2 regions of the Bradyrhizobium sp. 76 genome follow, and region 2 is predicted to be linked to the other one. Evidence: riboswitches for the same ligand, from Rfam matches in the RefSeq annotation. Region 2 holds a riboswitch; the other holds the start of a gene.
What was found. A riboswitch is a leader RNA that binds a small molecule or an ion and turns the genes downstream of it on or off. The one in region 2 is predicted to bind S-adenosylmethionine.
Positions count from the first base shown of each region.

Region 1: another riboswitch for S-adenosylmethionine. It lies ahead of IVB48_RS26555 (O-succinylhomoserine sulfhydrylase); the one in region 2 lies ahead of IVB48_RS26265 (homoserine O-acetyltransferase).

Region 1 covers NZ_JADPIS010000103.1:27,698-38,360, forward strand. Annotated here, with positions in the region: gene IVB48_RS26545 (PAS domain S-box protein) at 61-471, opposite strand; gene IVB48_RS26550 (2'-deoxycytidine 5'-triphosphate deaminase) at 577-1,683, opposite strand; SAM riboswitch at 1,794-1,873, shown strand; gene IVB48_RS26555 (O-succinylhomoserine sulfhydrylase) at 1,944-3,140, shown strand; gene IVB48_RS26560 (SGNH/GDSL hydrolase family protein) at 3,263-4,255, opposite strand; gene IVB48_RS26565 (SGNH/GDSL hydrolase family protein) at 4,268-5,083, opposite strand; gene IVB48_RS26570 (OpgC domain-containing protein) at 5,083-6,348, opposite strand; gene apaG (Co2+/Mg2+ efflux protein ApaG) at 6,529-6,933, shown strand; gene IVB48_RS26580 (Hsp33 family molecular chaperone) at 6,991-7,998, opposite strand; gene argF (ornithine carbamoyltransferase) at 8,236-9,183, opposite strand; gene IVB48_RS26590 (aspartate aminotransferase family protein) at 9,183-10,385, opposite strand.
Region 2 covers NZ_JADPIS010000102.1:490,469-501,131, reverse strand. Annotated here, with positions in the region: gene IVB48_RS26295 (GDSL-type esterase/lipase family protein) at 1-502, shown strand, start outside; gene IVB48_RS26290 (hypothetical protein) at 694-921, shown strand; gene IVB48_RS26285 (hypothetical protein) at 1,201-2,769, shown strand; gene IVB48_RS26280 (prephenate/arogenate dehydrogenase family protein) at 2,884-3,822, opposite strand; gene hisC (histidinol-phosphate transaminase) at 3,819-4,913, opposite strand; gene IVB48_RS26270 (chorismate mutase) at 4,948-5,796, opposite strand; SAM riboswitch at 6,001-6,080, shown strand; gene IVB48_RS26265 (homoserine O-acetyltransferase) at 6,171-7,373, shown strand; gene metW (methionine biosynthesis protein MetW) at 7,387-8,049, shown strand; gene IVB48_RS26255 (alpha/beta hydrolase) at 8,102-8,947, opposite strand; gene IVB48_RS26250 (TIGR02594 family protein) at 9,148-9,948, shown strand; gene IVB48_RS26245 (MOSC domain-containing protein) at 10,060-10,663, opposite strand, start outside.

The sequences.
Region 1 (10,663 bases), on a different contig from region 2:
CGCATGCAGGGCGCCCTGCACGCGGGCTCGCCAATTCCGCATCACGAATTTTGCGCAGGCTTAATTTTGAGCAACTTTGGCGGCACGCTCGCGCTCGACGCGGTCGGTGACGTCGCGTGCCATCGCCACCGATCCCTGCACCACTCCAGCGGCGTCCCGCACAAGCGCAAAGGTCATCTCGATGTAGAGCTTGCGTCCGTCCTTGTGCAGCGCGCGGGTCAGTGTCGGTTTGCCCGCAAGCTTCATCGCGCCGCTGGCTAGCGCGGCCTCGAAACCCTTCCAGTGCGCGGCGCGCAGATGTTCGGGAATGATCAGGTCGAGATTCTGGCCCAGCGCTTCGTCCGCGGAGAAGCCGAACAGTGCGGACGATGCGCGATTCCAGCGCATGATGGTGCCGGAGCGATCCGAATAGATCAGCGCATCGGCGACGTCGTCGAGGATGTATGCGTCGAGTTGGGATGGATTGGTCATGTCAGCACCTGGTGGCCCGGATGGAGCACAGCGTAAGCCGGGATCGTGCCACAAGTGAGACTTTCCCGGATGACGCTTGCGCTCCATCCGGGCGACGGGTGATCGCTACACCCGGAAATGCTTGCTCAGCTTCAGGCCCTGCGCCTGGTAGTTGGAGCCGATGCGCTGGCCGTACATCGCGTCGGGACGGGCCAGCATCTTCTCGTAGACGAGGCGGCCGACGATCTGGCCGTGCTCGAGGATGAACGGCACCTCGCGCGAGCGCACTTCGAGCACGGCGCGCGACCCCAACCCGCCGGCGCCGGCATAACCGAAGCCGGGATCGAAGAATCCGGCATAATGCACGCGGAACTCACCGACCAACGGATCGAACGGCACCATCTCCGCGGCGTAATCGGGCGGCACCTGCACGGCCTCTTTCGACGCGAGGATATAGAACTCGCCGGGATCGAGGATCAGGCTGCCGTCGGGGCGGGCCGAGATCGGCTCCCAGAACTCCTCGACGGAATAGCCAGCGCGGCGATCGACGTCGATAACGCCGGTGTGGCGCTTGGCGCGGTAGCCGACGAAGCCACCGCTCTTTTCGCCGGAAAGATCAACCGAGACGGCGACGCCGCCGGTGAGATCGGCATCGTCGATATCGACGAGACGCTCGGTCGCATGCAGCGCCTCAAGGTCGTCGATGTTGAGGATGGCATCGCCGGTGCGGAAGCGCACCTGGCTCAGGCGCGAGCCCTCGCTGACCAGCACCGGGAACGTCTTCGGACTGATCTCGGCATAGAGCGGACCGTGATAGCCGGCACCAATCATGTCGAAGCGGCGGGTGCCGTCGGCGATCACGCGGGTGAAGACGTCGAGCCGGCCGGTCGAGCTTTTCGGGTTGGCGGCCGCGACGATCTCCGGCGGCAGCGCGAGGCTTTCGAGCAGCGGCACGATGTAGACGCAGTTGGTCTCCAGCACGGCGCCGTCGGCGAGGCTGAACTCGTGCAGCTTCAACTCGTCGATGCGCTCGGCGACAGTGGCGCCGGGACCGGGCAGGAAGCTGGCGCGAACGCGATAGGCGATGTCGCCGAGGCGCAAATCGAGGCTCGCCGGCTGGATCTGGCTTTCGACGAAGTCGTAAGCGGGCAGGATGAGACCGCCCTCCGCCATCGCCGCGATCATGCGGTCGGGCAGGATACCATTGGCGTCGGCGGCGACCGTGAACGTCAACCCGGGGTCCTCATCAGGGATCAAACACATCCCGACATGCGGGAAATATGAGCGTTTTACGGCTATCCGATGGACGTCTTGACGGAAAGGGCATTGCGGAATATGAGCATGACTTATCCCGTGGTGATTTGAGCCGGCCGGCTTGCAGCCACGTTAAATAAGTCGCTAAACAGGCCGGGGACCTCTGTGATCCCGGCCCGTGGAGATATTCCAGGCCGGTTTTTTTGTGACCATTTTCGATGGTCACTTCAGGAGGTCCTATGTCGAAGTCCCCGGCGTCCACCGCGTCCTACCGTCCCGAAACCCGCCTGGTCCATTCCGGCACCCTGCGCTCGCAATATGGCGAGACGTCGGAGTCGCTGTTCCTGACCCAAGGCTACGTCTACAACAGCGCCGAGGAGTGCGAGGCGCGGTTCAAGGGCGAGGACCCCGGCTTCATCTATTCACGCTACTCCAATCCGACCATCTCGATGTTCGAGCGGCGCATGATCGAGCTCGAAGGCGCCGAAGCGGCACGTTCGGCGGCGACCGGCATGGCCGCGGTGACGACCGCGATCCTGGCGCCGCTCAAGGCCGGCGATCACGTCGTGGCCTCGCGCGCGCTGTTCGGCTCGTGTCTCTACGTCGTGCAGGATTTGCTGCCGCGCTACGGCATCGAGACCACGCTGGTCGACGGCCTCGATCTCGACCAGTGGCAGCGCGCCATGAAGCCGAACACCAAGACGTTTTTCCTGGAGAGCCCGACCAACCCGACGCTGGATGTACTCGACATTCCCGGCATCGCAGAGATCGCGCACAGCGGCGGCGCGCGGCTCGTCGTCGACAACGTGTTCGCCACTCCGATCTGGCAGAGCCCGCTCGCGCTCGGCGCCGACGTGGTGGTCTATTCCGCGACCAAGCACATCGATGGCCAGGGCCGCTGTCTCGGCGGCATCATCCTGTCCTCGGAAGCGTTCATCGCCGAGCACATCCACAATTTCATGCGCCAGACCGGCCCGTCGATCTCGCCGTTCAACGCCTGGGTTCTGCTCAAGGGCCTGGAGACGCTCGCCGTGCGCGTGCGCGCGCAGACCGAGACGGCGGCGCGCATCGCAGACGTGCTGGCGAGCCATCCGAAGATTTCACGGCTGGTGTTTCCCGGCCGCGCCGATCATCCGCAGGCCGCATTGGTGAAGAAGCAGATGCGCGGCGGCTCGACGCTGGTCGGCCTCGAGGTCAAGGGCGGCAAGCAGGCGGCATTCCGCGTGCTCAACGAGCTCAAGCTCGCCAAGATCTCGAACAACCTCGGCGACGCCAAGAGCCTCGTCACGCATCCGGCAACGACGACGCATCAGCGCCTCAAGCCGGAGGACCGCGCCGCGCTCGGCATCAGCGAGGGCTTCATCCGCTTCTCGGCGGGGCTTGAGCATGCGGACGATCTGATCGAGGATCTGACCGCGGCGCTGGAGAAGGCGTAGCCACGCATCGACATCGTGGGGTGGTCAAAGCGAAGCGTGCCCAGCATTCACGATGGCAGCGCCGATGGATGGTGGGCACGGCGCGCGAAGAGCGCGCCTTCGCCCACCCTAAGCACCGATGCTTACATCGGCCGATAGGTCCGCACGTCCGCGGGCACGTTGACGCCGAGCTTGATCTGGCCGACAGAGCGGATGATGTCGTCGCCGAGGAGCTGGGCGAAGCAGGCGTAGCCCCAATCGTTCATGTGCAGGCCGTCGGCGATCACGAAGCTCTCGACCGGAATCGACTGCTTCTCGTGCCAGTCGCGCATCACCTCGAAGCGCGGGAAGATGCCGACATGACGAAGCTCGGCGACCTTGCCGAGCAACTTCACCATCTTGCCGGCGCTGTCCGCGCGCTGGTTGACGGCGGGCGAATATTGCGGATCGACCAGCACGACGTCGGTGCCGCCGGCAGCCTGGATGCGGCTGATGCCGTCCTCGACCAGTTTGGCGGTATCGCCGGGATCGAGATTGCGCAGCACGGCATTGGTGCCGACCTGCCAGATCACCAGATCCGGATGCACGTCGATCACCTCTTTCTGGAGGCGCTTCATCATCTCGGGTGCGTCCTCGCCGCCGACGCCGGCATTGACGACGGTGATGTCGGCAGTCGGATAGTGCCGGTGCAGCTGCGCGGCAAGGCGATTGGGATAGTTGAACTCCGGCGAGCTCGCGCCGAATCCCGCGGTCGACGACGAGCCGAATGCGACGATGACGACGGGCTGGCCGGCGACGAGCTTGCCCGCGACATGCGGCAGCGAGCCCATTGCCTTCGCGCCGCCCTTCGGCGACAGGCAGGGCACGCGGCTGAAGACGTCGCCGGCGGATTTCGCGACCTGCTTCACCTTGTCGATGGCGCGCGCGGTGATGCCGCGCTGCTCGGGGGATGTCGCTGCGACGGCGGTCTGGGGCGGCGAAGCGGGAGCCGGATCAGCCGACTGCTGCGGGGCCGGCGTTGCCTGCGCGGCCTGCGTCTGCGCGTGCGACTGCGAGGCCGGACTCAGCAACAGCAGCAGCGCTGCTGCGGGCACAGCCAGCCATGCCGTCAGGCAAAAAGGGCGGAGAGAACTCATTAACGCTAGACCTCAATTTTGCTGCTGGGCCGGCTCCAGATGGGCAGCGTCGATCACGAACTGTGCCAACGCCCGGCCAAGGCAATCATGGACCTGTTTCGCCAGCTCGGGCCCGCGCGACGGGCTGAACAGGTCGAACTGCCCCTGATCATTCCACTGCCGCATGATCGCAAAACGATCGAACAGCGGAATGTCGTGCTCCTGCGCCACCACCCGCATATTGTCGAGGTATGGCGGCACCGAGATCATGGTTTCGGTACGCGGACTGTACTGCAGATTCATCAAGACGACGTCAGCCCCTGCCTTTTGCAACGCAACAACCCCTTCGGTCACCGCGCCACGAAAATCGTCGGGATCAATGGCTCGAATAGCATCCACGGTCCCGGTCTGCCAGATGACCAAAGTAGGCGCTTTTGCTTCCATCAGCTTAACGAAGCTGGCGGCCGCCTCCTCGGCCGTTTTCTTGCTCTGTATTTCTACGGAGACGTGCACAGTCTCGGTCGGCGGCAGCTTCTCCTTCAGGATGGCCTGCATCCGCGCCGGATAAGAAGCGTCCTCGGAGGCCGGAATCGTGGTCGAGCGGCTGCCGATGACCAGGATTTCGAGCGGCTTGCCGGCCTTGATGGCATCGGCGACCTTGGGAAGCTGGCTTTCGCTGGTGAGCAGATAGGACGGCAATTCGCAGGCTGCGGGCGCGGCTGAAGCAGCAGGTGCCGCCGAAGCAGCAGGCGCGGCCGAAGAAGCAGGCGCAGCATCGTCCGCACGCGCCGGAGGCGCGGCGAGACCACCGCACAGCAGGATCAGGCTCAGGAAAACCTTCGCCTTCATCAGCCCCCTCCCGCCATATCGGCGCTGCCGACGGCGCTTTTGGTTTTCGAACCGCTCTTGTCAGCCACCCGCTTGTACCACGAAATCAGCCAGGCCATGGCCCACATGATCAGGATTCCGGAGAGACTAATTAGCGCATGCATCACCGGGCCGCCCGAGACTTCGGCCAGGATGAAATGGCCGGCAAAGGCTAGGAAGACGCCAAGACAGAATATCTCCAGGGAATGCGAGCCGCACAGGATCAGCGGCCGCAGCCAGGGCGATTTCAGGCCCGGCCAGTCCCGGGGCAGGACGCGCACGGTGAGCGCGGCCAGCGCCAGGAAATGCGTGAAGCGCAGCACGTCGAGGTCGGCCTTGTCGATCGGATACATCCACTGCTCGAGCCGCTTCGGCATGAAGTGGGAGAGCTGCGGCACATACCAGGTCAGCGTCACGTAGAATGCCGCGACCAGATAGGCGATCGCGATCCACATCGTCACCCGCGAAGCGAGAATGTGCGACATCCGTCGCGCACCCCCGAGCGCGCACCATGCCCCGAACACGAACAGCAATTGCCAGGCGAAGGGATTGAAGGCCCAGAAGCCGTTTGGATAGGCCGACAGATAGAGATCGTATTCCCAGGTCACCGCGTAGAGCGCGACGGAGAGGCCGAGCGTCACGTCGGGGCGCCATTTCATCAGCCACAGGATCAAGGGCAGCGCCAGCATCAGCACGATGTAGAGCGGCAGCACGTCCATGTTGACGGGACGGAAGCGCAGCAGCAGCGCCTGCACGATCGTGACGTCGGGCTGCTTGAGGAAATCCATGATGCCCATCTCTTCGGTGTAGAGCGGGTTCTCGAACCTGGTCGCGACGTAGGAGATTTCGGCAAGGAAGATCGTGAACAGGAAGACGTGGGCGACATAGATCTGCCAGACGCGCCGCAGGATGCGCGCGGTGGCGACGACGATGCCGGACTCCAGCATCGCCCGACCGTAGACGAAGGCGGCGGTATAGCCGGAGATGAAGATGAAGATCTCGGTGGCGTCGCTGAAGCCGTAATTGCGGATCGTGAACCAGGTCAGAAGGCTCGGCGGCAAATGGTCGATGAAGATCAGCCACAGTGCCAGGCCGCGGAACAGGTCGAGCCGGAGCTCGCGCTCGCCGATGGCGGGCAGCGAAATGGCCGGCGATGCCGCGCGCGGCTTTGCACCCGCGGATTTGACCTCCACAGGTTTGGCGGTTCCCGCGATCGTCGATCCCGTCACTTGGTCGGCAATGGTCATCGGGGGCTAAAAACCCTTCCGCAAATCGCGACGTGGCAAGGAGTGTACCGGTCCGGCCGTCATCTCGCAAAGCGCCCGGATCACATGCAAAGACACTTGGACGTGTACTTCCCTGCGAATTCTGGCGGGACGATGTCGCCAGAACCGCCTCCGGCGTTTGGTTCCCGAGCAGATTTCGGTATGATGGCAATCATGTACCGCGCCGTGACCCGCCAGATCGAAGTGACCGTCGAGCCGAACTTTGTTCCGGAGCAGTCGTCGGCCGACCGCTCCCGCTATTTCTGGTCCTACACCATCGTCATCACCAATTCCGGCGACGAGACCGTGCAGCTCAAGACGCGGCACTGGATCATCACCGACGCCACCGGCCGGCAGCAGGAGGTGAAGGGCGAGGGCGTCGTCGGCGAGCAGCCGACGCTCGCCCCCGGCGAACGCTTCGAATACACCTCCGGCGTGCCGCTCACGACCGCCTCGGGCTTCATGACCGGCCGCTACCAGATGGTCAGCGCAACCGGCGAGCGCTTCGAGATCGACGTGCCGACGTTCTCGCTGGACAGCCCGGACAACAAGCGGGTGTTGAATTAGGGTCTGAGATGGTGGGCACGCTTCGCTTTACCCGCCCTCCGGCACTACAGCACCGCGCTACGCGTCCTCGACGCCCGCCTCGTCCGGTGTGAACTCGTACACCGAGCTGCAGAACTCGCAGGTCACGACGACCTTGTCGTCCTTGACCATCGCGGCACGATCGTCGGACGAAAAGCTCTTCAGCATCGATGCCACCGCGTCGCGCGAGCAGGAGCATTGCGCCTTCAAGGGCAGCGGATTGAACACGCGCACGCCGCGTTCGTGGAACAGACGGTAGAGCAGCCGCTCGCCGGACAGCTCCGGATCGATCAGCTCGACATCTTCGACGGTCTCGATCAGCGAGCGCGCCTCGACCCAGGCATCGTCTTCAGCGACGGCATGCACCTCGACGCCTTCGGGCGCATCGCCGGGATGCAGATCGGCCTGCCGCGCGCGCTCGGGCGCCTTCGGCAGGAACTGCATCAGCATGCCGCCGGCGCGCCAGCGATGCTTGCCGCCGTCGTTCGAGCGCCATTCCTCGCCGACGGCGAGACGCACGCGGGTCGGGATCTGCTCGGAGCGCAGGAAATATTCGTGAGCGGCGTCTTCCAGGCTGCCGCCGTCGAGCGCGACCAGGCCCTGGTAGCGGCTCATGTCGGGGCCCTGGTCGATGGTCATGGCGAGATGACCGTGCCCCAGCAGCGCGCCGGAATCCTTTGCATCGCCGAGGCGCGCGGCGTCGTAGCGCGCATAGGCGCGCAGACGATCCGGCGCCTGATAGTCCACGACCAGGAACGACACCGGACCGTCGGTCTGGGCCTGGAGGATGAAGCGGCCCTCGAACTTCAGCGCCGAGCCGAGCAGCGTGGTCAGCACGATGGCCTCGCCGAGCAGCTTGCCGACCGGCGCCGGATAATCGTGCTTGGTCAGGATCTCGTCGAGCGCCGGACCAAGCCGCACCAGCCGACCGCGCACATCGAGCGCGTCGACCTCGTAAGGCAGCACGGCGTCATCGATCGGAACCGCGGATGGCGCGCGAACCGGGCCTTCGGGCCCGGTTTTCATGTCAGGGGATTGGGAAACCATGGCGCTTTATCTGGGGTCGGAAGGCGGAATTGGAAGGGGTTCGGAGCAGCTCATCTGGACACTGGTTTGATCATGATACGGCAACTTCGGTGTCGTCCCGGCGAAGGCCGGGACCCATAACCACGAATATTGGTTTGGCGAAAACTCGTTGCCTCCGCCGATCTGCCACAAGAGAGATTCCGCGGTATGGGTCCCGGCCTTCGCCGGGACGACGGAAAGTTAGCTCGCCGCGTCGATCTACTTCACCGCGTCGAAGCACCAGGCCAGAATGCCCTTCTGCGCGTGCAGGCGGTTTTCGGCCTCGTCGAACACGACGGATTGCGGACCGTCGATCACCTCGTCGGTGACCTCCTCGCCGCGATGGGCGGGCAGGCAGTGCATGAACAATGCATCGGGCTGGGCCAGCGACATCAGCTGGGCATTGACCTGATAGGGCTTGAGCACGTTATGGCGGTGCTCGCCTTCCTTGTCCCCCATCGACACCCAGGTGTCGGTCACGACACAATCGGCCCCACGCACGGCGGCTTCGGCATCGGTGCCGAGCATGATCGGCGCGCCGGTTGCCTTGATGAAGTCGCGCATGGCTTTTTTCGGGGCGAGCTCCGGAGGTGTCGCGACATTGAGCTGGAACTTGAAGCGCTCGGCGGCGTGCGCCCAGGACGCCAGCACGTTGTTGTCGTCTCCGGTCCAGGCCACCGTCTTGCCCTCGATCGGGCCGCGATGTTCCTCGTAGGTCATGAGGTCGGCCATCACCTGGCAGGGATGCGAACGCCGCGTCAGGCCGTTGATGACGGGCACGGTGGCGTTCGCCGCAAGCTCCAGAAGGGCGTCGTGATTGAGGATGCGGATCATGATCGCGTCGACATAGCGCGACAGCACCCGCGCGGTGTCGGCGATGGTCTCGCCGCGGCCGAGCTGCATCTCGGCACCGGTGAGCATGATGGGCTCGCCGCCGAGCTGGCGCATGGCAACATCGAAAGACACCCGCGTCCGCGTCGAGGGGCGCTCGAAGATCATCGCCAGCGTCTTGCCTTCGAGCGGCCTGACCGGCTGATGCGCCTTCTGCTTCGCCTTCATCGCGGTGGACGCGGCGAGCATGCGCTTGAGCTCCGACAGCGGCAGCTCGTTGATATCGAGGAAGTGCTTCGGTGTTTTCTCGTGTGTATTATCGGGCGACTTGCTCATCAGCTTGCCGCCCGCTTGTTGCCGGATAACGCGGTGCAGGCGCGCTCGAGCCGCCCGACGCTGTCCTCGATCTCGGCTTCGGTGACGATCAAAGGCGGCAGGAAACGCACGACATTGTCGCCGGCACCGACGGTGAGCAGCTTTTCTGCGCGCAAGGCGGCAACGAGATCGCCGGAAGGCACCACGGCCTTGATGCCGATCAGGAGGCCCTCGCCGCGCACTTCGCTGACGACATCGCCATGACGGTCGATCACGGAGGCGAGCTTCTGCTTGAGCAGCAGCGACATCCTCTGCACGTGATCGAAGAAGCCGGGCTTGAGCATGACGTCGAGCACGGCATTCGCAGCCGAGATCGCGAGCGGATTGCCGCCGAAGGTCGAGCCGTGCGAGCCCGGCGTCATGCCGGATGCCGCTTCCGCGGTCGCAAGGCAGGCGCCGATCGGGAAGCCGCCGCCGAGCGCCTTGGCCAGCGACATCACGTCGGGTTCGACGCCAAGGCGGCGGTACGCGAACAGATCGCCGGTGCGGCCCATGCCGGTTTGCACCTCGTCGAAGGCGAGCAACAGACCCTTCTCGTCGCAGAGCTGGCGCAACGCCCTCAGGAAGGCGGGCGTTGCCGAACGCACACCGCCCTCGCCCTGGATCGGCTCGATCAGGATTCCGGCGGTCTGCGGACCGATCGCCTTTTTCACCGCGTCGAGATCGCCATGCGCAACTTGGTCGAAGCCCTCCATCGGGGGGCCGAAACCTTCGAGATATTTTGCCGAACCCGTCGCGGCAAGTGTCGCCAGCGTGCGGCCATGGAAGGCGCCTTCGAAGGTGATCATGCGATAGCGGTCGGGATGGCCCTTCGCGGCGTGATAACGGCGCACGACCTTGATCACGCATTCCAGCGCTTCGGCGCCGGAATTGCAGAAGAACACGAACTCCGCGAAACTTTCATTGCACAGGCGCGCGGCGAGCTTTTCGCCGTCCGGGCTCTGGAACAGGTTCGACATGTGCCAGAGCTTCGTGGCCTGCTCCTGCAACGCCGCGACCAGCGCCGGATGGGCATGGCCGAGCGCATTCACCGCAACGCCGGAGGTGAAGTCCAGATAGCGCTCGCCATTGGTCGCGATCAGCCAGCAGCCTTCGCCACGCTCGAAACCGAGGTCGGACCTGGCGAAAACGGGGAGCAAATGCGGCGCTGCGCTGTTAGTCATGACGGTCACTTGAATGTTGCGGACGGTGTGAGCGTGCATTGCGCAACGCACCATCGACCGGCCCGGAAAACGAAACGTGCCGCCTCTTGAGGGCGGCACGCGCGACTATCTTAGGCCTGGTGAAACGGGTGTCAATGCCGCCCGGAAAGCCTCGCGAAACGCTGAATCCGTAGTCTTGCGGTGCCGATTTTGCGGGATTTAGTCACGGAACATGTGGAAGCGAGTCGGCGGACTCTTGCGCGGGAGTCACGCCATATTGTAGCGTTTGGATTGTCAGA
Region 2 (10,663 bases):
CGCGGGTGGCCCCGCTTCGGGCCAGCGGCTCGATCGCGACGTGCTGACGCTGTCCGGCACATCCAGCCTGATCTGGCTGGAAGGCATCAACGATTTCAGCAAGAACGGAAATTTCACGGCCGACCAGGTCATTGCCGCGATGAAGGACGGCGTCGCGAGGCTACGTGCGAAATGGCCGCAAGCCCGGATCATTGGCGCCACCGTCGTTTCGGCATTAGGCAGCAGCAGCGCGGCACATGGTTTTCCCGAGCAGGATGACAAGCGCAAGGCGCTCAACGTATTCATCCGTAGCTCGGGGACATTCGACGGTGTGGTCGATTTCGATCGGGCAACGCTCGATCCGGCCTCGGGTGGCCTCAAGCCGGAGTTCGTTCCCGAAAGCACGACGGGCGGCGCCGGCGACAAGCTTCATCCCAACCGCACCGGATATCTGGCGATGGGACAGGCCATCGACCTCGATCTGTTCAAGCCGGGAAAGATTGGTCGCAGCGCGAAGCAGTAGGGTGAATTCAGAGTCGCCTCTCTCCGTTCGTCGCCCTCAGCTGTCGTAACTCCCTCCATGCGGTTACGAGCTGAACTCACGACCGCTTCGCCGGATCGTGATGACCCGCCGGGAATGCGAAGCCGCAAACTCCGCTCTCTCTCCATGTCGGCCGCACGATGATGCGGTCGCCCCAGGCAGGAGAGATAATCATGATCAAGTCCAAACTGTTCGTTGCCGTCGTCGCCATCTCGGCCGCGATCGCGACGCCCGCCTTCGCGCAGTGGCAATGGCAGTCGCAGGAGCCGGCCGCATACGCCTCGATGTATCCGAATGGTGATCGCAACATCTCGAATCCCACGACGCGGGAGACGATGGCATTCGTCCCCTCGCCGAAATCACCGCGCCCAACGGTGATGCGCGCGACCAAGGGCAAATAGCCGCCGTCCCACCACTTGCCCGTCGCGAACTGGGCCCGGTCATGTCCCGGCCGGGCCCAATGCGCGTTGCCTTGAACGTGGCTTTAGACAATCGCGCGTGCGGATCGGCAGCCAACGAAAAATATTCCGAACAGGATCGTCAGGAAAACGTGATGCAGAAGATGCACGGCGCCGCGAATAATCGCAGCCGCATTCAAATCACTCCACACCAGGGAAGCATGCATGCGCCGGAGACGGCGCGCGGAATCCAATCCACTTCCCAAATGGAGGAAGCTTCAAGTGCGGATCATCAATTGCGGACTGATGCTGGGTATTCTCGCTGCCTGTTCCGGGCAGGCGCGTGCCGACGACAATGTCACAACCGAAATCCAGTCGCTGAAGGCCAAGCTGAAGGAGCTGCAGCAACGCGTGGACTCGGAGGCGCGCAAGACGCGGCAGGTTGAAGCGCAAGCGAAGGCCGTTCAGTTGCCGGCAAGTTACAAGGCGCTCGCCGCCGATCCATGTGCGGCCGGCAAGGTCTGCTACAAGGGCGTGACGTTGACCTTCGGTGGCTGGGTCGATCTCACCGGCATCTACCGCTCACGCAATCTCGCCTCCGATACCGGCTCGGTCTACAACTTCATCCCCTATCAGCAGAGCCGCAACTTCAACATTCCGGAAACACGCTTCTCCGCGCGGCAGAGCAGGTTCTCGGTGCTGGCCGAGGGCAATGCCGATGCCGACACGCACCTCGCGGGCTATGGCGAGATCGATTTCGAAGGTGCGGCTCAGACGGCGAGTTCGGTTGCGACCAACTCGTTCAATCCGCGCATGCGGCAGCTCAGCCTCGAGGTCGACCGCAGCGATCTCGGTCTACATTTCCTCGCCGGGCAATCCTGGTCGCTGAACGCGCCGACCAAGTCGGGCATCGATCCTCGTGGCGTCGACGCGCCCGGCGTGATCGACTTCGAATCCGTTCCGGGATTTCTTGCGGCACGGCAGCCCGGACTGCGCGTCTGGCAGGACATCGGACCGGAGTTCAAGCTGGCTGCCTCGGTCGAGAATGCCCAGACCGCGTTCTTCGGCGGGAATGTCCCGGCCGTCGGCACACCCGCCATCGGACCACAGGGCGTGCTGAACCCGAACCTTCAGGTCAACCTGACCGGTCCCGGCGGCAGCTTCTTCAACAACCTCAACAATGTCAGTCTGAATCAGGTGCCCGACATCACCGTCAAGGCAGCGTGGGACCCACGGCTCGGGCCCACCAAGCTGCATGTCGAGGCGTGGGCGCTCTACCGCCAGCTGTTCGATCGCTTCAACAACGCCAACCACACCTACGACACCGGAAGCTTCGGTGGACACATCTTCGCCGAGCTGATTCCGAAAACCCTCGATCTTCAGCTCTATGGCTCGCACGGCGTGCTCGGCCGTTTCACGGCAACGCCGTTCCCCGACGCGGCGGTGGCGCAGGACGGCACCATCCTCCCGCTGACGATCACGGCGGCCGCCGTCGGCCTGATCTGGCACGCGACGCCCAGCCTCGATGTCTACTCCTATGCAGGCCTCGAAAAGGCCAAGGCGAATTTCGCCAATGTTGGAACGGTGCCGTTCGGCTACGGCAATCCGCTCTACAACAACACCGGCTGCTTCACCGAAAACTCGCCGGCCGCGACCTGCAACGGCAACACCAGGGAGGTCCGGCAGATCACGACCGGGATCTACGACACCATCTACCAGGGCAGTTTCGGTACGCTGAAAGCCGGCCTGCAGTATTCCCACACGCAACGGTTCGCGTTCGCGGGCGTCGGCGGCGCTCCGAGGACGGACGACAACGTCGTCATGACGCAGATCCGGTACTATCCGTTCTAATCACGGAGCCACGCGGGCTCGTAGCCTGGATGGAGCGAAGCGCAATCCGGGAATCCTGTCTCAAGCGACGGAGGTCCCGGATTACGCTTGCGCTCCATCCGGGCTACTTCAGTGCTACGGCTTGTTGCCGAGCTGCGCGTGCGGCCGGCCGAAGTCGGGCGCGGCCGAGTCCTGGCCGATTTCGACGATGCCGCGGCGGATGGCGCGGGTGCGGGTGAAGTGGTCGAACAGTGCCTCGCCGTCGCCGCGGCGGATCGCGCGGGTGAGCTTTGCCAGATCCTCGGTGAAGGTGCCGAGCATCTCCAGCACGGCTTCCTTGTTGGCGAGGAAGACGTCGCGCCACATCGTCGGATCGGATGCCGCGATGCGCGTGAAGTCGCGAAAGCCGCCGGCGGAGAACTTGATGACCTCGGACTCCGTCACCTGCGCCAGCTCGTCGGCGGTGCCGACGATGGTGTAGGCGATCAGATGCGGCAGATGGCTGGTGATCGCGAGCACGAGATCATGATGATCCGGCGTCATGATTTCGACCTTGGCGCCCATCGCCGCCCAGAACGCACGCAGGCGATCGGTGGCAGCCGCATCAACGCCCTCCGGCGGGGTGAGGATGCACCAGCGGTTGATGAAGAGCTCGGCGAAGCCGGAATCGGGGCCCGAATGCTCGGTGCCTGCGACGGGATGCGCTGGCACGAAATGGATGCCTTTCGGTAGATGCGGCGCCATATCCCTGACGATGGCGCCCTTGACCGAGCCGACGTCGGAGATGATCGCGCCGGGCTTGAGATGCGGGGCGATCTCCTGCGCCACCGGGCCGCAGGCGCCGACGGGAATGCAGAGGATAACGAGATCGGCGTCCTTCACGGCTTCTGCATTGGTCGCCACGACCTGATCGACGATGCCGAGCTCCATCACGCGTGCGCGCGTCTTCTCCGAGCGCGCGGTGGTGACGATCTCGGAAGCCAGGCCCTGGAGCTTCGCGGCGCGCGCGATCGAGCCGCCGATCAGGCCGAAGCCGATCAGCGCGACGCGCTGGAAGTGCGGGGTCGCGCTCATCGTCCGGCCATGAAGTCGCGCAGGCCCTCGAAGACGAGGCGGTTGGCCTCCTCGGTGCCAATGGTCATGCGCAGCGAATGCGGCAGGCCGTAGTTCTTCAAGCCGCGCAGCACCAGCCCGCGCCTGGTGAGGAAGGCGTCGGCTGCGTCCGAGGTCTTGCCCTCGGTGGGGAAGTGGATCAGCACGAAATTGGCGACGCTCGGCGTCACCTTCAGCCCGAGCTTGCCGATCTCCTCGGTCAGCCAGTTGCGCCAGGTCTCGGTGAACTGCTTCGACATCGCCTGGTGCGCGGTGTCCTCGATCGCGGCAACGGCGGCGTACATGGCCGGCGTCGATACGTTGAAGGGACCGCGGATGCGGTTGACCGCATCGATGATGTGCTCGGGGCCGAACATCCAGCCGATGCGCAGCGCGGCGAGGCCGTGGATCTTGGAGAAGGTGTGCGTCACCACCGTGTTCTCGGTGGTCGCGACCAGCTCGATCCCCATCTCGTAATCGTTGCGCGAGACGTAGTCGCAATAGGCTGCGTCCAGCACCAGCAGCACGTGCGAGGGCAGGCCAGCGCGCAAGCGCTTGACCTCGTCGAACGGCACATAGGTGCCGGTCGGGTTGTTGGGGTTGGCGAGCCAGACCAGCTTTGTCTTCGGCGTCACCGCCTTGAGGATAGCGTCGACATCGCAGGTGAGGTTCTTCTCGGCCGCGATGACATTCTTTGCGCCGACCGCCATGGTCGCGATCGGGTAGACCAGGAAGCCGTGCGTGGTCGAGATCGCCTCGTCACCGTGGCTGAGATAGGTGTGGGCGAGCAGGTTGAGGATCTCGTCCGAGCCGGCGCCGCAGATGATGCGGTTGGGATCGAGCCCGAAGGTGCGCCCGATCGCTTCGCGCAGCACGCGCGAAGTCCCTTCCGGATAGTCTTCCAGATGATCCGCCACGTTCTTGAACGCCTCGATCGCCTTCGGCGAGGGCCCGAACGGCGTCTCGTTGGCCGAGAGCTTGAACACCTTGCGGCCGGGCTCCGCCACTGGAGTCTTGCCGGGCGTGTAGGGCGCAATATCGAGAATGCCGGGATTCGGCACGGGGCGGGACATCTTCAACTCCGGACTGGCTTAAGCGGTTCGCGACTTACGATTTCGACCCGGTCGGGGGCACCGTATAGCGCGTTGCGTGGCTGCCGACGAGGGCCGTGGAGCGCACCGAGGCCCCCGCTTCGATCAGGGCAGCCTTGATCTTGTCGATGCTGCTTGTCGCGGTGACCGAGACCAGCAGCGCGGCACCGTCGAAGGCGGTGTCGGGCACCGCCACGATTTCGGCGAGCGGCGACAGGGCGCGCGCGACCTCCGCATTCCACCCAGAGACGCGGACGCTGAAGGTCTCGACCTCCGTCACCAGGGCGCTGTCGGCGACGCGCGAGACCGCGAACACGGGCAACGCCGCCGGATGGTCGGCGCGCTCGACAAAGGGCAGCCGCGCGATGATCTTTGGCGCGCCGGCTTCTTCCAGCGACAGCCACCACGGCGTGCGGCTCGAAGTCGCCGAGACCAGCGCCAGATCGCCCTTGGACTTCGCGACGGCCTCGACCGCCGCCTGCGCGCTGAAATGCGCGACGTAAGGCACCGTGAAGCCGAAATGGAATCGCGCGGAATCGCGCATGGCCGGCTCGCTTGCCGAGATGTCGGCGTGCACCGAGAACGGGGCCTGGACATAAGTGAACGTCGCGATGATGACGCGCCAGATGCTCTCGACCGTATCGAGCGGCAGGATGCCGCGATGACGCTGCACGAGGTCGCGCATCATGGAGGCCTCGCGTGCCGGGCGGAACGCCGAGCCGACCTCCTGGGTCTGCTTCACCTGGATCAGGCGGTCGATGATGTCGCCGCGTTGCATCAGCAGGCGATGCATGCCTTCGTCGATCGCGTCGATCTCCTTGCGCAATTCCTGGAGCGATGGTGGCGCGGGCGGACGATGGGACATGTCTGACAGGTGCTGTTGAGAGGCGTTCCAATGCGGATCAGTCGAGCCGTCACCGCTGTGATGGATATCCTGATTAGGCAGTCGGGGCTGCGAAAGCAAAGAGAAATGCAAAGGGAAATCGGGCCCTTTCCGCCCGTGGCGCGACAGGCGAATTTGGCTGATCCGGGCCGTGACTTGACGAAAACCGTCCAAGACGGTAGTTTTTACCCGTTCCGTGGTCATTTGAGCCGGCCGGCTTGCAGCCACGTTAAAAAACTCGCTAAACAGGCCGGGGACGCTTTCGATCCCGGCCGAACCTATCGTTCAGGCCGGGTTTTTCATGGCCTGATGTCAATGCGGTCACCACGACGACCGCAAAAGAGGTCGATGGTCAGATGGTTGGCGTCCAGTCAATTCCGAGTCCCGCGATCACCGCCGACGAGCGGTCGCACGAGGTGGATCATCCGAGTTCGCACGTCGCGCAGTTTGGCTTGGAACAGCCGCTGCGGCTCGATTGCGGTGTCGATCTCAGCCCGTTCCAGATCGCCTACCAGACCTATGGCGAGCTGAATGCCGATCGCTCCAACGCGATCCTGATCTGCCATGCGCTGACCGGCGACCAGCACGTCGCCAATGTGCACCCTGTCACCGGCAAACCCGGCTGGTGGGAGACTTTGGTCGGCTCGGGCCGACCGCTCGATCCCAGCGAGTATTTTATCATCTGCTCAAACGTGATCGGCGGCTGCATGGGCTCGACCGGTCCGGCTTCGATCAATCCGGCGACCGGCAAGGTTTGGGGCCTCGATTTCCCCGTCATCACCATCCCCGACATGGTGCGCGCGCAGGCGATGCTGATCGACCGGCTCGGCATCGACACGCTGTTCGCAGTCGTCGGCGGCTCGATGGGCGGCATGCAAGTGCTGCAATGGACGGCGGCGTATCCGAGCCGGGTGTTCTCCGCGCTGGCGATCGCCTGCTCGACACGACATTCGGCGCAGAACATCGCGTTCCACGAGCTTGGCCGCCAGGCGGTGATGGCCGATCCCGACTGGCACCATGGCGGCTATGCCGATCAAGGTATCCATCCGCATCGTGGGCTCGCTGTCGCCCGGATGGCGGCGCACATCACCTATCTCTCCGACGCCGCGCTGCATCGCAAATTCGGACGGCGGATGCAGGACCGCGAGCTGCCGACCTTCTCGTTCGACGCCGACTTCCAGGTCGAGTCCTACCTGCGCTACCAGGGCTCGTCCTTTGTCGAACGCTTCGATGCCAACTCCTATCTCTATCTGACCCGCGCGATGGATTATTTCGACATCGCCGGCGACCATGGCGGCGTGCTGGCGAAGGCGTTCGCGGGAATCCAGACCCGGTTCTGCGTGGTCTCCTTCACCAGCGACTGGCTGTTCCCGACCTCGGAATCGCGCGCACTGGTGCACGCGTTGAATGCGTCAAGCGCGCGGGTGTCGTTCGCCGAGATCGAGACCGATCGCGGTCACGACGCGTTCCTCCTCGACGTGCCCGAGTTCTTCGACATCGGCCGTGCGTTCCTGCAGTCGGCAGGCAAGGCGCGCGGGCTCACCGCCAAGAAAGCTTAAAGGACGGCTAGTCATGTCTGTACAGGAAGCGCTGCCGCTGGGCGGCCTTGCGACCGGGCAGCCCGGTGATTTTCGCGCCGACCATGTGCTGGTGGCCGAGATGGTCAAGCCGGGCTCCAAAGTGCTCGACGTCGGGTGTGGCGAGGGCGACCTGCTCCAGCTGCTGGAAACCCGCGGCATCGACGGCCGCGGCATCGAGCTGTCGCGCGAGGGCGTCAACCGCTGCGTCGCCAAGGGTCTTGCGGTGGTGCAGGGCGATGCCGACACCGACCTCGTGAATTATCCGGATGACGCCTTTGACTACGTGATCCTGTCGCAAACCTTGCAGGCGACGCGGCAGCCCAAGGTCGTGCTCGAGAATCTCTTGCGCATCGGCCGCCGCGCCATCGTGTCGTTCCCGAATTTCGGCTTCTGGAAGATGCGGCTCCAGCTCCTGATCGGCGGCCACATGCCGCGCACGGAGAACCTGCCGGCAAGCTGGTATGACACCGCCAACATCCATTTCTGCACCATCAAGGATTTCGTCGAGCTCTGCGATGCGATCGACGTCAAGATGGAACGTGCCGAGGCGCTCGACCTCTACGGCCGTCCGCTACGGCTGCGGATGCCCTGGTGGGTGTGGAATCTGTTCGGCGAGCAGGGCGTGTTCTTGCTGACTAGGGGCGGCAGGAAGTAGGCCCCGCCCGTAGCGTGTGGTGACGCCTTCGCGCTAATGAGCCGCCAGCGACCTAGGATCGCGCGCCGCCCATCGCCCCGCTTCCACCAGCGTGACGAACCGTTCCACCGTTTCGTTGAACAGCGCAGGCTCTTCGAGATTGAGCACGTGGCCTGACTTCGGAAACATGGCGAGCCCTGCCGCAGGCAGATGCTTCTTCAGGAACAGGCTTGCGCCCACGCACGGATCGTCCTCGTCGCCGCAGATGATGAGTGCCGGCGTCGTGGCCGCTCTGATCGCGTCCGTCATCGTAAAGATCGAGGGACGGCCGGCCTGGAAGCCGCGCATCGTCCGCGCCGATCCCTTGGCGTCGTGCCGCGCCAGGGCGGCGTAGAAATCGGCGTGGCCGCGCGGGTCCTTCACCAGGAAGGGGAATCCGGCTCGGCGCCTCGCGCGTGACTTTTGCGACTTCGGCTGAGCCGAGCATCTCGAACTGCTCCGCGTTGGTGCGGCACTGCTTGCGCCAGGCGTCGAGGTTGTCGATCTCCGAGCCCGAGCCGACGCCGACGAGGGTCATCGACAGTGCACGTTGGGGCGCGTCGAGCCCGATCTGGAGAGACGAATAGGCACCCATCGAGAGGCCGACGAAGTGCGCGCGATCGATCTTCAGATGATCGAGCACCGCGAGCGCATCGGTGTAGAAATGCGTGTAGCCGTAGACGTCGCCATCAGGCACGTCCGATGGCGTGTAGCCGCGCGCCGAATAGGTGATGCAGCGATGGCCGCGCGAAAAGTAGCGCATCTGCGGCTCCCAATTGGTGTAGTCGGCCGCGAATTCGTGCAGAAAAATAATCGGCGTGCCGGTGCCTGCTTCTTCGAAATAGAGGCGACAATTGTCCTTCGTGAGGGCGTGAGGCATCCGGTTTTCTCCCTGAGGTGGCTGCGGCATTGGAATGCCGTCCTGCGGTGAGCGCATACGACCCTAACACTTATTAATCATCGTCGAAAATCTCCGCGACCGCGTCTTGTTCTCGCCACATCAGGATACTGATACAGCCCGCGGATGTCGGCCACCGCACGGGCCGATTGGGAAGTGGGGGTGTCAACGAAGGATGAAGAATGTTCGAGTTGTTTGCGTCTCGCCTGTCGCGCTGTGTCGTCGCGCTGGCTGTTTTCTTCGCGGCGGTCGCCGCCTTCACTTCCCCGGCGTCAGCACGACCTCATCGTCATAGCGCAGAGCGCCACGCTTACGCGCATCACGCCAGCAGACATCATCATTACCGGCATGCACGCAGCTCGCGCTTCGATCGCGGCGCGGCGCAATTGCAGGCGAGCGGCTTCAGCAACACCTTCGCCAGCTATGACCCGAACGCCAATATCGGCGGCATCGCCATGAGCGGCAGCGGTGGAATGGCCATGAGGGGCAACGCAGGAATGGTTACCAGCGATAGCGGTGGGATGATCACGCGCGCCAGCCGTCGAATCGCCACGAGGCGTGGCGGTGGGATGGCCACTAACGCGAATGACGGCGGCGTGGCCCATAGCGCCACGGGCAGCGGCGGCTTCGGTGGCGGATCGGGCCTCGTGTCCGAGGCGCGCCGCTATGTCGGCGGCAATCCGACCGGCCGCGGCAGCCTGTGGTGCGCGCGGTTCATGAACATGGTGCTTGAGAAGACCGGTCACCGTGGCACCGGCTCCGATATGGCGAATTCGTTCGCCCATTACGGGACGCGCGTCTCCGGTCCGCAGGTCGGCGCCATCGCAGTGATGTCGCGCGGCGGCCGGGGCGGCCATGTCGGCATCATCACCGGCGTCGACGCGCAGGGTAATCCGATCATGATCTCCGGCAACAACGGCAACCGCGTTCGCGAAGCACCGGTCTCGCGCGGCCGGATCTATGCGTATGTGATGCCGAACTGACGGCCGTCATTGCGAGGAGCGGAGCGACAAAGCAATCCAGACCGTCTCCGCGGGCGCATGCCTGGATTGTGTCGCTTCGCTCGCAATGACGGGCGGCGCCAGCGCGCCGCGTCACACCAGCTTCGGCTCTTCCAACGCAACCGCGTCGCCCACGCCGATGTCGCCGTCGGCGATCACCTCGGCATAGATGCCGCAGTCCATGTGGCCGAGATTGCTCGAGAGCGTGGTCGGGATTTCGAGATCGCGCCTGGCGGTCTCGGGGTCGACATTGGTGGCCGGGCAGCGCTTGATGCGCTTGACCACTTGCAGCCGGGCCTGTCCGATCGCGAGCGTCTGGCCGACAAGGTCGAGCTCGGACCAGGCCGGCCAGCCCTTCACGTAGAGATTGGCGCGGAAGCGCAGCGGGTGGACGGCGGCGCCGCCGAGCATGGTCTCGAGCGCGCGGACGCTGTCGAGATTGATGATGGACACGACCTTGCGGGCGACGTCGGAAAAGCTGTGGTTGCGGCCGGACAGGATCTTGGGCGGACCTTTCAGCTCCGGCTGAAAGTTCTGGCCGAAGTAGTCCTCGATGGCGGCGCGCCCGGCGGCGGTCTCGAGATCGCCGCTGGCGACGATCTGGCCGTCCTTGCGGATGGTCAGGCGGTTGGTCGCGTCCTCGAACCGGCTGTCGAGCGAAGCCAGCCGCTCATTGCGCGCCAGCATCAGGAACTGG